2 regions of the Leuconostoc kimchii IMSNU 11154 genome follow, and region 2 is predicted to be linked to the other one. Evidence: riboswitches for the same ligand, from Rfam matches in the RefSeq annotation. Region 2 holds a riboswitch; the other holds the start of a gene.
What was found. A riboswitch is a leader RNA that binds a small molecule or an ion and turns the genes downstream of it on or off. The one in region 2 is predicted to bind lysine.
Positions count from the first base shown of each region.

Region 1: linked by a shared signal. The riboswitch ahead of lysA (diaminopimelate decarboxylase) and the one ahead of LKI_RS04950 (amino acid permease) in region 2 are both predicted to bind lysine.

Region 1 covers NC_014136.1:1,743,013-1,751,327, forward strand. Annotated here, with positions in the region: gene LKI_RS09265 (NFACT RNA binding domain-containing protein) at 1-210, opposite strand, end outside; gene LKI_RS09270 (copper homeostasis protein CutC) at 394-1,029, opposite strand; gene rpmF (50S ribosomal protein L32) at 1,097-1,270, opposite strand; gene pnuC (nicotinamide riboside transporter PnuC) at 1,369-2,184, opposite strand; gene LKI_RS09285 (nucleoside 2-deoxyribosyltransferase) at 2,282-2,818, opposite strand; gene LKI_RS09290 (VTT domain-containing protein) at 3,054-3,725, shown strand; gene LKI_RS09295 (helix-turn-helix domain-containing protein) at 3,768-4,316, shown strand; gene LKI_RS09300 (nicotinate phosphoribosyltransferase) at 4,313-5,716, shown strand; gene LKI_RS09305 (hypothetical protein) at 5,700-6,035, shown strand; lysine riboswitch at 6,086-6,263, shown strand; gene lysA (diaminopimelate decarboxylase) at 6,348-7,649, shown strand; gene dapD (2,3,4,5-tetrahydropyridine-2,6-dicarboxylate N-acetyltransferase) at 7,724-8,315, shown strand, end outside.
Region 2 covers NC_014136.1:897,319-905,633, reverse strand. Annotated here, with positions in the region: gene topA (type I DNA topoisomerase) at 1-1,934, opposite strand, end outside; gene LKI_RS04950 (amino acid permease) at 2,124-3,563, opposite strand; lysine riboswitch at 3,645-3,813, opposite strand; gene LKI_RS04945 (phospholipid phosphatase) at 3,831-4,274, opposite strand; gene LKI_RS04940 (LCP family protein) at 4,566-5,774, shown strand; gene trpS (tryptophan--tRNA ligase) at 5,818-6,834, opposite strand; gene LKI_RS04930 (ketopantoate reductase family protein) at 6,993-7,988, shown strand; gene LKI_RS04925 (DUF1810 family protein) at 8,039-8,315, opposite strand, start outside.

The DNA.
Region 1 (8,315 bases), 850 kb from region 2:
TTGAGGATTTTCGTAGGGAATACGGGTGATCTGTGCACGTGCGTATGTAGGATGTGCGCTGAGGAGCAGTGGGTAGTTCACGCTATTGTTACGCACAACTAAAACAATTTCATTTGGGTAGGGTTGATGAACTTTTGTAATGCGTCCACCAACGATTAATTCATTAAATTCATGCACTAAAGCATGTGTAAAAAGACCGTCTAAAGGCATTCTAATAGTTTCCTTTACTGTTTTGACAAGCTGGTTAACATTGTTAATGTTATGAAATTCATCAACGATTAGTTACTGTACATATTGTACAGCAACTAATCGTTCTTTTGTGGACAACAAAAAAATGAGTGACTAATCACTAGTTTAGAACTGGTAATTAGCCACTAAGTATCTTGTAAAGTACTAGACAATTTTTGAACCGTGAACTTCGCTAACACCTAATGCATCTGCAATACGTTGGGCGTTTTCAGTATTGATGCCACCACCAGGAAGAATGGTTACGTCAGCAGGGGCTGTATTAACAAGTACTTGTAGATTGGGTAATAGATCAAAGATGGGTGTTTCAAGTTGCCCACCATGCGTTAAAATGCGTTTGACACCATGTTCGGATAGCCAATACATTGTACTTTGTTGCTGATCCACATGAATATCATCAAAAGCCATATGCATAATTACTTCCAGGTTTAATTCACTAGCACGTGTAATCAATGCCAACATCGCCTTTTTATCCAATAAATGATCACGTACCACACCGAAAGTGACTAATTGACCACCCAGGTCAGCAATTTGTTGTAAGGTATCATGCATTTGTTGCAATTCAATGTCATCGTATGCAAAATCACCGCCACGAGGGCGAACCATAATGATTACTGGTATGTCGTCAATTGCTATCAGTGTATCAATGATTGTACGTGTATCAGGCGTGAGACCACCTAATGCTAACTGGCTATTTAATTCAATACGATTAGCGCCTTTGTCGCGCATTTGTCTGGCAGCTTCAACAGAATCAACGGCTGCTTCTTTAATTGTAATTGTCATGTCATCATTTTACCATAAAATTGCAAACAAAAAACCTGCGCCAAATGGTGCAGGTTATTATGTGAAATTACTTCTTTTCTGTAACTTGCTTACCATTGTAAACACCAGAAGGTGAGACACGGTGAGCTACGCGGTATTCACCAGTTGTTTGATCCAACACGATGTTAGGAACATTCAAACCGATATGTCCGCGGCGGTTACGCTTGTGAGACTTTGAGTTTTTGTTTGATGGGGTAGCCATAAATGGCACCTCCTTTCGTTTCAATTTATCAACTAGTCAAGTTTACCGAAATTTAACACTTTTGTCAATAGTTTTTTTAAAAACAGTGTCAAGGTTTTTTACTTGACATTGTTTCGTGAGAGCTGAGCGGTGATTTCTTTGTGATGGAACCATGAAGATTGTATGATTGCCAACACATCATTTGCAAAGTACATCAGGTAAGTGACCAAAATAACTAAGGCCGAAGCGCCAAGTACGCCACCTGCAGCAACAGTAAATCCCCATAAAGCAATTTGCATTAAGCCCTGTAATAACCAAGCAAACCAACTTTCAGAGAAACGGAAAGTGGTTAAAACAGCGCCAACTAGCCCAGTGCCGAGTACCAAAGAATCTGATATTGGTCGTGGTGTGTGTAGGACTTGTGTTTCAAATAAGTAAGCAGCCGCAAAGGCAACAATTGCAACCAAAGCAACAACAGTATACCAAAATGTTTTACCGTGCTTTTCACCACGTGTATCTGTTTCATGAATAAACCGGACATGTTTGTCAGTATCTTTGACCCATGAAGGCATAACTAAAACGGGGATGTCGAGTAAAATAACATACGTTAACTGCAACACGGCATCAGCTGGATTTTTATGTAACCACGCAACGTAAATATATATAGCTGCTGATAATAGCCCAAACAAACCATTCATTGGTTTAGCTTCTTTTAAACCAAGAACAGTGGTCCAACCAAACGCTGCTGCAAAAAATGTCGCAAATGTCATGCCATTAATGGGGGCACCCATACCAAAACTCGTGTAGGCGATGATGAGGAGACCAAGCGCTAATAGGGCATAAGATAGTCGTGTCCAACCTCTAAATTGTTCAGCATACCAAAATGGGTTGAAAACTTGCCAGTGTGAAATGTGTGGTGTTGATGTTTCTTGCATGATTTAAACTTTACCGAGATTAAGGCACTCTGGGTGGTTTCTGTCGCAAAGGCAGTGCTTTGAGAGAGCGGCTCGGCACCTTTCTGTTTTTTATTATTTAAATGAGTTTGCCAGTATATTTGTTCGGTGTAATATCAAAGAAATCATAATTCGCCAATTCAGCAGTTGATGTGACATGCGCATCTGTACCAAAAGATAACATCAAGTTAATTGGATGTTCATCAATATTACCAGCAAAAACCGAGACAACTGGTGTATTTGAAGCAACTGAATAGCCTAATTCCATTGCTGTACCTGTATCGGCATCTTCTGCTTCAAAGATAGCGACAGTGAGGTCTGAGTTATCAATGGCTTTAATATCGGCTTTATAAGTCATTGCACCCCATTCAAAATCAGGCTCGTTGTTTGACTCACCTAAGGCAACGCCACCATATTGATGCAACAATGGGACATGAATATGGGCAATTGTTGGATTGGCACTCAGTTGCGTAAAGGCATCCTTCAATAATATCTCTTGGTTATCAGAAAACCAACCAGCAGCTAAATAAATATTTTTAGCACCAGGTCGTTTTTGTGAATTGTCGACATGACGATTAATCGTTTCAAGATCAGCAATCAATTTTGTTTCATTCATGTTTTTTCTCCTTTTATTTTGACGCTAGTATAACTTTACAACAGAATATTTTGTTTGTCTGGACAAGGGACAAAATTTGTCCAAAATTTATTTTATTGGTAACAGAAGACCTTTAAAAATATTATGTTTGATATTGTATTTATGGTAAAATGAAGCTATCTGAAAAAATATAAACTAAGGGGAACCGTGTTTTTCTCGATTGTCATATGCTAATTGAGTTGAATACAATAATCACATGTTTTTAATCGACTTCATCCTCCATATTGATGCGCACATTGCCACGTTAGTGACACAATTTGGACCATGGACCTATGTTATTTTATTCGCTGTTATTTTCATTGAAACAGGCATTGTCATTATGCCATTTTTACCCGGAGATTCGTTACTTTTTGCTGCTGGTGCGGTTGCTGCGACACCAGCTGGTGTCAATGCCGGATTAAATCATTGGGTATTTATGATATTGTTCTTTTTAGCCGCTATTGCAGGTGATTCTTTGAATTTCTGGATCGGCCGTACAGGTGGTTATAAATTGATAAAACACCCTTTAATTGGGCGTTTTATCAAAGAAAATCATATTCGTGAAGCAGAAGGATTTTTTGAAAAGCGTGGGGCAATGGCGATTATCATTGGCCGGTACATGCCGATCGTACGCACATTTGTGCCATTTGTTGCAGGTATTAGTCAGTTCCCGTATGGTCATTTTTTAAGAAATAATGTGATTGCTGCTTTTTCTTGGAGTTTGATTGCTACGGGTGCGGGCTATATGTTTGGTAATATACCATTTGTTAAAATGCATTTTTCGGTTATTATTTTGGGGATTGCATTAGTGACACTGATGCCAACTATTATTGGTGTTGTTCGTTCCATCATGGTTAGCCAGCGTGCCAAAAAAATTGCGAAAAAATAAAATTAAGCTGCCTTCGGGCGGCTTTTTTAGTATAATATACCTATGAATAATTTAAATAAATTACAACAATTGACAGGCATTTCGAGTGAAGAAATTGCTGATGCGTTAGATGTTGATGTCGCAACCGTCACGTCTTGGCAACAAGAAGAAAGTATGCCCACTGTGGCTGAATTAGAGGCGCTAGTTGGCATATTTTCAAGCCAACTTGATGCAAAAGGCATCGCTGAGCAATCGCAAGATCATCCTATCCATATCCGCTTATCTTTAGACTATTTACTGAATCTTGGTATCACAATGTCTGATTGGATTACGTTAAAGTGGGCATTTGAAGGTTCGTGGTCAGACGATAAATTAGCGGTTGGTTTCTTTAATGGCAATAAATTGGTTCGGGTTGTCGAATCAAATACGGACTTTGTTGCAGCGTTTGCTGGTTATTTGATTTTGCAAAGCGAAGGTGAATTTGAACCGTATATTGACGAATTTGATGATGATAAAACCTACGATTGGCGTTTGTTGCGCATTCAGGGTGACAAATTTCAAGACGTCACGCAAAAATTGATAGCAGGTGATTTGCCGGAGATTAACTTATGACCGAAAATTTGATTTTGGCAACGGACGCCTATAAACTAACGCATCATTTACAATATCCAAGTAATATTACAAAGCTTTATTCATATGGTGAAGCGCGAGTTGGTGGGCAGTTTAATACAGTCAGCTGGTTTGGCATGGGCATGATTTTACATGACTATTTTCATGAACCTATCACGAATGACATGATTGACGAGGCCGAAAAAGTTTCTGAGTTGACTTTTGGTACAAAAGCTTATTTCAATCGCTCGGTCTGGGAAAAGGTGCGTGATCTTGGCTACTTTCCAGTTAAAATTAAAGCATTACCTGAGGGCCTTGAGGTGCCAACTGGCAATGCCTTGTTTACCATTGAATCGACAGCACCCTGGTTTGCCACGAGCTTAAATGCGTTGGAAGTGTTGTTGATGCACGTTTGGTATCCAACAACAATCGCCACAAATTCCATGTATATCAAGAAGCGTTTGGCGCCTTTGTTAAAAAAATCTGGCTCACAGTCAGGATTATTTCTGGCAGTGAATGATTTTGGATTGCGAGGTGCGACCTCACTTGAGTCGGGTAAACGCGGTGGCGCTGCGCATTTATTACATTTTCAAGGATCAGATAATATGGCTGCGTCACAGTACTTTGAGGCAGTTTATGGGGTATCGGGACGTGCATTATCTGTGTGGGCAACAGAGCATTCAGTTGCAACAGCTTATGGCGCAGGTCAAGGTGAATTCGACTATGTTAATGCACAGTTTGATCGTGCACCAGATGATGCGATTTTGTCCATTGTCATTGATTCTTATGATGCGTTAAATTTTGTCAAAACAGTGATTGGTTCACCGGCCATTAAAGCACGTATAATTAATCGCGCGGGTCGGGTCGTTTTGCGACCAGATTCTGGTGACCCGCAGACAATTGATTTAGAAGTGCTGGCGTTATTAGCCAACATATTTGGTACAAAGACTAATGCACAGGGTTATAAGGTGCTACAGAATAATGTTGGTATTATCCAAGGCGACGGTATGAAAGCTGATACGATTATTGCTTTATATGAGGCGTTGATGTCTGCTGGTTGGTCAGCTGATAATTTAGTCGTTGGCTCTGGTGGTGGCTTGTTGCAAGAAGGCTTTACACGCGATACAGAAAGATTTGCGATTAAAGCAGCATATGCGGAAAATGCTAGCGGACAAAAAATTAATATTCAAAAGAATCCAAAAACTGACGCTAGTAAGGCATCTAAGGCCGGCTTGCTGAAAGTCATTATGCGTGATGGCAAAATCATAACCGTTTCCAATGATGAACTCGGCCAGGATTTATTAGAAACAGTTTACGATAATGGTACAATACCATTAATTAATGGCGAGGCCATTATTAACCGAGCACTTCTTTGGGGTAATAACAGTGAACTATCATTTTAAAACAGAAAAAGATATCACCAGTGATGTTGAAGTTTCTAAACTAGATGTCAAACTAGCCGCACAAGCTTATCGTGATCGTCAAAAACGAGAGAAAAGACCAGAGAGTGAACCGGATAATCGTATGGTTGGGCATGGTATACAGGCACTTGGTACAGAAGCAGCCATTGGTAAAGACGAACGTAAAATGCAAGTCGCTGCTTTATTCAAAGGTGGCATGACAAGTTATATTGATCTCGCCTTTGAAATGAATTTGGCAGAGTCAACTATTAGACAATATGGTAAAGAACTTGGGTTAACCTTTATTGATACAGAATATTAAGTTGACATTAATTCATTAGTAAGTTATGATGATATCAATATAAAAATTAAATTTCACATAGAGGTTGCGATTGACATGAGTCGCTTATCTGAACTGTTGTAACAGTTATGATGATAAGTAAAAGGGGAAATTGCCGAAGCAAAATGATCGGTGCAAGATTACTTTGTTGGGCTAATGGTTAATAACCATTAGACTGTCGTTAGTTGATAACGGTGAGCTATGGAAACAGTCAAAACTGCTAAATAAAAGCCTTTTGTCCGTGACCTAGTCTCGAACAAAGGGCTTTTTTATGTGAAAAATTGGGAGAATGATATGAGTTATCCAACAAATGAGTTGCAGCATTTGACGATTGATGGTGTGGATGCTGTCACGTTAGCCAAGACATATGGCACACCATTATATGTCTACGATGTGACTAAAATTCGCCAGACGATGCGTGCATTTAAAACTATTTTTGAAAAAGAAGGTGTACCTTACGTTGTTAGCTATGCTTCAAAGGCATTTGCAACTCAGGCAATTTATCAAGTTGCCCAACAAGAAGGGATTCACGCTGACATTGTATCTGGTGGTGAGCTATTTACGGCTTTGCAAGCTGGTTTTGATCCTAAGCATTTAAGTTTTAATGGTAACAATAAAAGTTGGGATGAATTGACAATGGCCATTGAAGCGGGTGTTGGGATGATTATTGTCGATAATTTCTTAGAACTGCAATTGTTGTCAGAGATTGCCGCAAAACATAACATGACACAAGATATTCTGTTGCGCATTTCACCAGGTATTTCTGCCCACACGCATGAATTTATTAGTACAGGGCAACAAGATTCTAAGTTTGGATTCGATTTGCTAACTGGGCAAGGTAAGCAAGCTTATGATATTGCAAAAGATGATCAAAATTTGAATTTGCTTGGGCTACATGCACATATTGGCTCTCAAATTTTTGATGTGACAGGTTTTGAAAAAAATGCTGCATTGTTAGCTGATACAGCACAAAGTTGGGGCTGGCAACCTGCGATTATTAACGTTGGCGGTGGTTTTGGTATTCGTTACACGGATGAAGATACACCTTTACCAGAAAGTGATTATGCTGATGCGATTATTCGTACTTTGAAAAGTAAGGCAGCGCAATATGATTGGAAAATGCCAGAAATTTGGATAGAGCCAGGTCGTTCTGTCGTTGGTCCTGCAGGTCAAACATTGTATACGGTTGGCTCTCGAAAAGACATTCCTGATTTACGACAGTACTTGGCAGTTGATGGCGGAATGGGCGACAATATTCGTCCAGCACTTTACCAAGCAAATTATGATGCCGTATTGGCTAATCAACCGAACGCACCAACCGAAGAAGTTGTGCGTGTTGCTGGCAAGTATTGCGAATCAGGGGATGTCTTAGTATGGCAGCAGGCATTACCACGAACGCAACCAGGTGACATTTTATCCGTATTGGCAACGGGTGCCTATGGTTATGCAATGGCTTCAAATTATAATCGTAACCCAAGACCAGGTGTTGTATTTGTCGAAAATGGGCAACACCAATTAGTTGTTGCGCGAGAAACTTATGCTAATTTAACAGCATTAGATAAAAAATATACTTTGGGCAAGGCTAATGTACAATAAGTCAAAATGACGATCATCTCATCTTAAAGCATACAGTAAAACTAAAATAGATAATTAAAGGAAACTAAATTCTCATGACAGAAACAAAAAATGATGCACAACGATTAATTAATTTTATTGCTAATGCAAAAAAAGTGACACCAGTGAAGGTCACATACAAGGGGACGTTATCTGGTGAAATTCCAGATACTGTACAACAGTTTGGGGGTGTATCTTTCGGTCAATTGATTGGTGATTGGTCAGAAATCCAACCATTGATTGCTAGTTTACCTCAGGAAAGTATTTACATTGAAAATGATGCACGCCATTCAGCAGTGCCATTGATTGACAAAAAGGCAATTAATGCGCGTATTGAACCCGGTGCTATTATTCGCGAACAAGTACAAATAGGTGATAATGCTGTTATTATGCTTGGCGCTGTTATTAATATTGGCGCCGAAATTGGTGCTGGGACGATGATTGATATGGGCGCTATATTAGGAGGTCGTGCGATTGTTGGCGAAAATTCCCACATTGGTGCAGGCGCTGTGTTAGCTGGCGTGATTGAACCAGCATCGGCACAGCCTGTGCGCATCGGTAATCATGTGTTAGTAGGTGCTAATGCCGTTGTCATAGAAGGTGTCCAAGTAGGGGATGGTGCAGTTGTTGCTGCCGGTGCTATTGTGA
Region 2 (8,315 bases):
CCTTTGCCACACTTTGGACAGATTAATCCAATCTCTTTAACAATTGTTTGTGTATGACGACAATCTGGGAAACGTGAACATGCATGAAATTTGCCATAACGACCCATTTTAACAAGCATTGGCGCACCACAAATGTCACAATCCATTCCTGCCAATTCATCATGCATAACCACTTTTTCAAGGGTAGTTTCCGCAATTTCAAGTTCTTTCGAAAAGGGTTTAAAAAACGAATCAATCACTGGCACCCATTGTTTATCACCAGTTTCAATTTCATCTAATTCATGTTCGACACGCGCCGTGAACTTCATATTTGTCACATCTGGAAAACTATTTTCAACAATGGTTTGAACAATTTCACCAAGTTCTGTGGGAACGAACTTACGTGCATCGATTCGAACGTAATTACGACGTTGAATCGTATCCAGTGTTGGCGCATATGTCGAAGGTCGTCCGACACCATTTTCTTCCAATGCTTTTATTAGTGCTGCTTCAGAATAGCGCGCAGGAGGTAACGTAAAATGTTGCTCCGGATTAATATTTGCTAACTTAACTCGATCACCTTCTGCTAAGTCTGGTAAGGCATTATCTTTTTCTTTAGCAGCAGGATAGGCTTTTGTAAATCCTTGGAATTTCGTTTTAGACCCATTTGCTCGAAAAATAACACCGTTTTGTTCAATTGTCACAGCCATTGTATCTAAAATTTCTGGGGTCATTTGACTGGCAACGAAACGTGACCAAATTAATGAATAGAGTTTAAATTGGTCTGGAGTTAACTTGTCTTTAATGCTGCTAGGTGTGATGGTTACATCGGAAGGTCGTATTGCCTCATGGGCATCTTGCGCGCCTTCAGGTAGTTTGCCTTGTACTAATTTGTGCTGTGAATACTCTTCGCCCCATGTATCGTGAATATAGACAGCGGCAGCATGACGAGCAACTGAAGAAATACGTGTTGAATCTGTACGCATGTAAGTAATCAAGCCAATCTGTCCAATACCACGGCCTAAGTTAATGCCCTCATACAATTGTTGGGCTGCCATCATCGTCTTACGTGTACGAAAATTCAATTGTGTATTGGCTGTTTGTTGCATTGTTGCTGTCGTAAATGCTGGTTGTGGATTACGCTTACGCTCTTTAGCGTTCACCTTCATGACATCAAAATCAGCTGATTGATCAATATTTTTTAATACGCTTTGAACACTATCATTGTCCGGTAGCACTTGTTTTTTAGCGTCAAATCCATAAAATGTTGCTTTGAATTTTTGACGTGATTTTTGAAATTCAGAATCCAGAGACCAGTATTCCTCTGGCTCAAATGCTTGAATCTCACGTTCACGCGCAATAATTAATCCCAGCGCAACAGATTGCACACGCCCTGCTGATAGACCACGTTTAACCGTTTTCCAAAGAATTGGTGAAATTGAGTAACCAACCAATCGGTCTAAAATTCGTCGCGCCTGCTGCGCATCGACAAGATCTTGGTTAATTTTACGAGGTGTTTTAAAAGCATTTTTAATCGCATCTTTTGTAATTTCATTGAAAACAACACGATTGGGTTGATCAGGATCTAAACCTAAAATGTGTTGTAAATGCCAAGAAATAGCTTCTCCTTCACGATCCGGATCGCTTGCTAAATAAACGACTTTAGCGGCTTTAGCTTCTTTTCGTAATCCTTTGATTAGATCACCCTTACCACGTATGTTAATATATTTAGGATCATAGTCATTATCCACGTCAACACCAAGAGTTGATTTTGGCAAATCGCGAATATGCCCCAAACTAGCAACAACCTTATAGGTACTGCCAAGATATTTTTCAATTGTTTTCGCTTTTGCTGGGCTTTCTACAACAACAAGCTTTTTTTGATTTTTTGATTTTTTTCGTTTTGTTGTTTTTTTAGCTGCTGGTTTTTTAGCAACTTTACCTGGTTCTACCATGTTGTAAACCTCACAATTTACTTAACTACTAAATATAGCATATCAGATTCTACCAAATAATTGCTATTTTAATCTATAATCACCCTTTTTTATCAATTATTGACTGATAAATGATCCGAAAAATTTTTAACCTCATAATAGCAAAAAAGTATATTAGCTTTAACAAGCTAATATACCAACTGATAATTTTTAACGATTTTGTGTCAAATCAACATCTTCTAACTTTATTTTTTTTGTCTTGTAACGCAGCTTATATCCCACATACAAGATCACAAATAATGGTACAGATAAATAAGTCACACCAATTTTTTCCCAATTTAATTTTGTGAAGCTTGCCGGGTCTTGACCAATAATCACACCAATTGAAATAATTAATGCAAAAATCGGTCCAAAAGGGAACCACTTTGCTTTATATTTAAGATCACTCAATTGCTTACCTTGAGCCAAGTACGCCCGTCGAAAACGGTAATGTGATATGGCAATACCCACCCATGCTATAAATCCAGTTAATCCAGACGCATTGACCAACCACGTATAAGCCACAGCGCCGCCTTTGGTATTTGCAATAAATGCCAGCAAACCAATAGCCGTGGTTAGGATTAATGCTGCAACAGGCACACCGCGTTTTGAAACTTTAGCAAATATTTTGGGTGCTTCGCCTTTACGTGCCATAGCATACAACATACGTGTTGAAGCATATGAACCAGAATTAGCTGAAGAAACAATAGACGTTAAAATAACGGCATTCATTAAACTTGCTGCAAAAGCGATACCGGCGTTCTTAAAGACAATTGTAAACGGTGATACAGCAACATTTTCTGTTGATGAACTTAATAAACGCGGATCTTGATAATACACTAATGCTGAAATAACAAAAATGGCTAAGATATAAAACAATAAAATACGCCAGAATACTTGATTGATAGCCTTTGGTACGGATTTATCCGGATTTTGTGCTTCACCTGCAGTAATACCAATTAATTCTGTGCCTTGAAATGAAAAACCAGCAACAACAAAGACTGATAAAATAGCTTGAGGTCCACCAACAAAACCATGATTACCTACTGATAGATTCTTAATGACATCAACATCAGAATGAATGACACCCAATATTGTAGCTAATCCAACAACTAAGAAAGCAATAATTGTGACGACTTTAATCATTGAAAGCCAAAATTCAGCTTCCCCAAATGCACCTACAGAAAATAAGTTAATTAAAAAAATAAAGAGCAAAGCGACAGCAGAGAAAATCCACCCCGGTGTATCTGGAAACCAAAATTCGGCAACTAAACCAACTGCCACAATATCAACTGCTAACGTAATTGCCCAATTAAACCAATAGTTCCATCCCATAGCAAATCCTAGAGCTGGATCGACATATTTCCCTGCATAGTCAGAAAACGAACCTGAAGTTGGTGAATAAGTCGCCATTTCACCCAAACTTGTCATTAGAAAATACACCATAACACCAATAGCCAAATAAGCCACGATGGCTCCAAATGGTCCTGCTTGTGCAACGGTTGCACCTGATGCAACAAATAATCCAGTACCAATTGAACCACCAAGAGCTATCATTGATACATGGCGCGTTTTTAGATTACGTTTCATACTATTATTTTGTTCACTCATGAAAAATTCTCCCTGGTCGGGGCAAATAAAAAGCCCCTTTCTAACACATAGAAAGAGGTTTAAAAAGTCATTATATCATCAACTTTTCAAAGCACACCACGCTGCCGTGACAGTCTAACAACTATTAATTATTAGCCCAATAACATTTTGCCAAGAATGTTATTTCGGCAACCGCCCCTTTAACGTAACCTCAACGCCCATGGCAGGCTCATTTACGCGATTTATGTTGGTTGCAACCTCTTTGATAACTTGAATATCATATCATTTTTAAATAAGTGTGTCAATTTCTAATACACGTCGCCAGTGATTGGCACGTTTTCGGTACTGTTCCTCACTGAATTGCCACCAAAAATAACCAAAAAATAACGAACCTAAACCACTTGATAGTGGTATATTATACTTTTGTATACATGCAACCAACATCGCCATCCATAACATCACAGCGCATACCGTCATGAATAGACGAACACGTTGATCACTAATGAGACGTGGTACAATAACTACTTCACATATCGCAAAAATTTGTAACCACCACATAGCAATTTTGTAATTCATCAAATAAAGTAAACTCGCTAAAATACCCATAATTGGCAAAGCAATCCAATAGTGAGCAAATGAAGCACCAAAAGTAATCCACCACTGTAAATGCCGCGGCATTAAATTTTGTATGATTAACGTAGCGCCGTTATCAATGACATGTATAAACAACATATCAAATCTCACTTGAATCGCTAGAAATACAAATAGTAGACTAAAAATTAGTATGAGTACTTTTCTTAATTTATCAGGCTGGATTAACATTTTCTTAACTCTCTTGTTTATTCATCACAATAATTGTAACATTATATACATTAGTTTCTTTTAAATCTACTAATATCAGTTATAATTTAATATTGTCTTTATCTCTATCAATTATAGTGTTAATAATTGATTTTATGCCACCTATGTATACTTGTATCTGTATAACATCTACCATCATTAAACATCAGGAGAGCTACCCTAATGGCTTCTAAACCAGAGTCACGTTCAAAACGTTACCAGAGTCCTAATCACAAATTACGTAACACAATTTTTTTTATCATTGCAATTGTTACAATTATTGGCAGTTTCTTTGTTTGGCGTACAATTAATAATACAAAAGGCGTTATTGATAAGTCATATGCCGGTGCCGGACTAACAAAATCTCGTAATGTGTCTAATATTATTAAAAGTGGACGACCAATATCCGTCTTGCTTTATGGGACAGACACGGGCGAACTAGGACGTACCTATCGTGGTCGGACAGACTCGATGATGTTGCTTCTTATTAACCCCAAAACAAAAAAAACCACAATGATTTCATTACCTCGTGATGCCATGGTATCAATTGTTGGTTACGAGGATACCTTCCCACAAAAACTCAATGCTGCTTACGCATATGGTTCAACTGCTACCTCTATCAAGACCGTTGAAGCTTTTCTAAATATTCCAATAGACTACTATGCCTTAGTCAATATGGGCGGTCTAGCAAATATGGTTGATCAGGTCGGTGGTATCTCAGTCGATTCACCAATTGACTTTACCTACAGTCAGGAAACAGCTCATGATTATGGTCCTAACCTTTATCGTTTTCACAAAAACAGTAACAAATATGAACATTCTGACGACAATGGTCAAACTTGGTCAGCATCAAAAACACGTATGAATGGCGATGCTGCTTTAGCATTTTCACGTATGCGTTATGATGACCCCGATGGTGATTACGGTCGCCAGAAACGACAACGCATTGTTTTAGAGGGCCTTATTAAAAAATCAGCGAGTGTTTCTACGCTGTTGAATGAAAAATTCATGTCTACGATTTCTAAAAATGTTCGTACAGACTTAACATTTGGTGATTTAACAACATTAGCAAGTAAGTATATCGACGCCAAAAATAATATTGTTACTGAGCACATGCAAGGTATTGGCACAAGTTATCCTGACTCTGAAGGTAATAATGTATCTTATGAAGTCATTCCTCAAAAAGAGAAACAACGTACAACAAATTTGGCGCGAAAAGCTTTGGGATTAAAATCTAAAAAAACTGGTTTACCGTATGGTGGTAAAATACCAACTGAACTTTCAGCCATCGCAACCTCGTTACGTCCCGTTGGCGATAATAGTGCAAGCACAACATCCTCATCTTTAACAAGTGATGAGGAAACAAATATTGACAATACAACAGGCGAATAAGTAAAAGGCAATAACTCAAAAGAGTTATTGCCTTTTACTTATATTATCCGAAATAATCAATGCCCATTGCATGACGGACATCTTTCATAGTTGATTCAGCAACCACGTTAGCTCGCCTAGAACCTTCTTCTAACATACGAAGAACCGCAGGTATATCCTGCGCATAAGCTTCACGTCGTTGACGAATAGGTGCCATTTCCGCTTCCATCACGTCAATCAAGTGCTTTTTAAGCTTCATGTCCCCTAATCCACCTGCTGTATAATGATCTTTCAAGTCCTGTACACGTTGTTTATCAGGATCAAAGATATCCAAGTAGGTAAACACCACGTTTCCTTCTATATGTCCAGGATCCGCGATGTTAATGTGCAGCGGATCTGTATACATTGATTTGATTTTTTTAGCCATTGTATCTGTATCATCAGAAATATAAATACCGTTACCTAGTGATTTAGACATTTTAGCATTACCGTCGATACCTGGTAAACGTCCCTGTCCCTTTGGTGGAAAAACACCAACCGGTTCAACTAAAACATCAGCTTGATAGGCATTATTAAACGAGCGTACTAGCTCACGTGCTTGTTCTAACATAGGCTCTTGATCATCGCCCACTGGCACCTTGGTAGCACGAAAAATCGCAATATCAGCCGCTTGAGAGACAGGATAAGTTAAAAATCCAGCTGGAATGCCTTCATTAAAACCTTTTTGTGAAATTTCAGATTTCACAGTGGGATTACGCTGCAAACGTGCAACAGAAACTAAATTCATAAAGTATTCCGTTAATTCAAACAAACCTTTAATTTGTGACTGCACAAATATTGTAGTTTTTGCAGGATCAATACCCACAGCCAAATAATCTAATGCAACTTCAGTTAATGACTGACGAATTTTTTCTGGATTACGCGCATTGTCAGTAAAGGCTTGTGTATCGGCTATCATAACAAATGGTGAGTACTCACCAGAATTTTGCATGCGTACACGATTCTTTAATGAACCAATATAATGACCAATATGTAATTTCCCTGTTGGCCGATCACCTGTTAAATAAATTTCTTTAGACATATTAAACTTCCTTTATCTACAACGTTAAAATGACACTATGGTTATTATTATACGGTAAATTAATACGAGTTCCTAGTTTAAAAAATTAGATTACGGTTGACTTAAAATGTGAATTAGATTAGAATAATAACATTAATAATCAAAAGGAGAATATACATATGAAATATGCAATAGTTGGCGCTGGAGCGATGGGGTTGCGATATGGTATTTTACTCCAAGAAAATGCTGGTGTACCAGTTGACTTTATCGAACCAACGCAGGCCAGTCTTGATAAAATCATCGGACAAGACCATAACGTTTGGAAGTCGCGAGATCATAAAGATCGACACAAAATAAAGATTAATATTTTCTCACCTGAATCATATGAAGGTTCTCCAGACGTCTGGATTTTCTTTATGAAACAAATGCAATTAAAAGATACACTTGAACGCTTAGCGCCTAAGTTCAAAAACGGACAGACAGCTTTAGGTGCTATGAATGGCATGGGACACATCGAAAAGTTGCAAAAATATTTTGACAACGCACACATTATCGGTGGTACTGCTATGATTGCTACTGTTTTAAATGATTTTGGTGATGTTGATTTTATGGGTAACGAGGGCGCTGGTTCATCCGTCTACGCGAATCTAACTGAAAAACCGTCTGCAACAATGGACGCCTTACAAGCTGATTTTAAAGCGGCACACTTAAATCCAAGTTATACTGAAAACTTTATGGGGACTTTACTAACAAAAGTCTTTTTCAACGCGGTAGAAAATTCAATTGCAACCATGTTCCAATCACGAATGGGACAATTAATGGCTTATGATGGCTTTTTAGAAGGTATCGCTCGCCCACTGATTAACGAAGCATATGATGCAGCTGAAGCAGCCGGTATCAAGCTAATTGAATCACGCGACGACATGGTCGCCCAAGTTGACTATGTATCAAATGTTGCTAACCCACTACATTTTCCTTCGATGTATCAAGATTTCGTTAAGGGACGTCCAACAGAGGTCGATTATATCAATGGTTGGATTGCTAATTTAGCAGATAAGAACGGCACACAGGCACCAAATCATCATTTGGTCACAAACTTTGTGCACCTTGCAGAATCAATGCGTGAATTCACACCTCCAATTAATAAACTAGCACCCGACTATACCGGTGCATAATGTATTTTCAAAAAAACGCAAAGCCTTAATTTCTAGAAGCTTTGCGTCTTTTATTTTAGTAATTTAAGCGTTTCAGCATGCGGCTGTCCATTAAAGTACTTGTCCAATGCACTGTGATACAGTTTTGTATCAGCAACTTGAGCAAATAAGGTCAGACTGGCTTGAAATTTGATAGCATCAATCTCACCAAATAAGGCAATGGGATCATTTCCCTGTAAAGATAATGTTGTTGCCACAATTTTCTCTAAGCGCGTATTTAAGATGTCATCAGCTAAATATTCATGTGCCTCATGCAGTCCTTTAATGCCATAATAAATCGCACGTTCA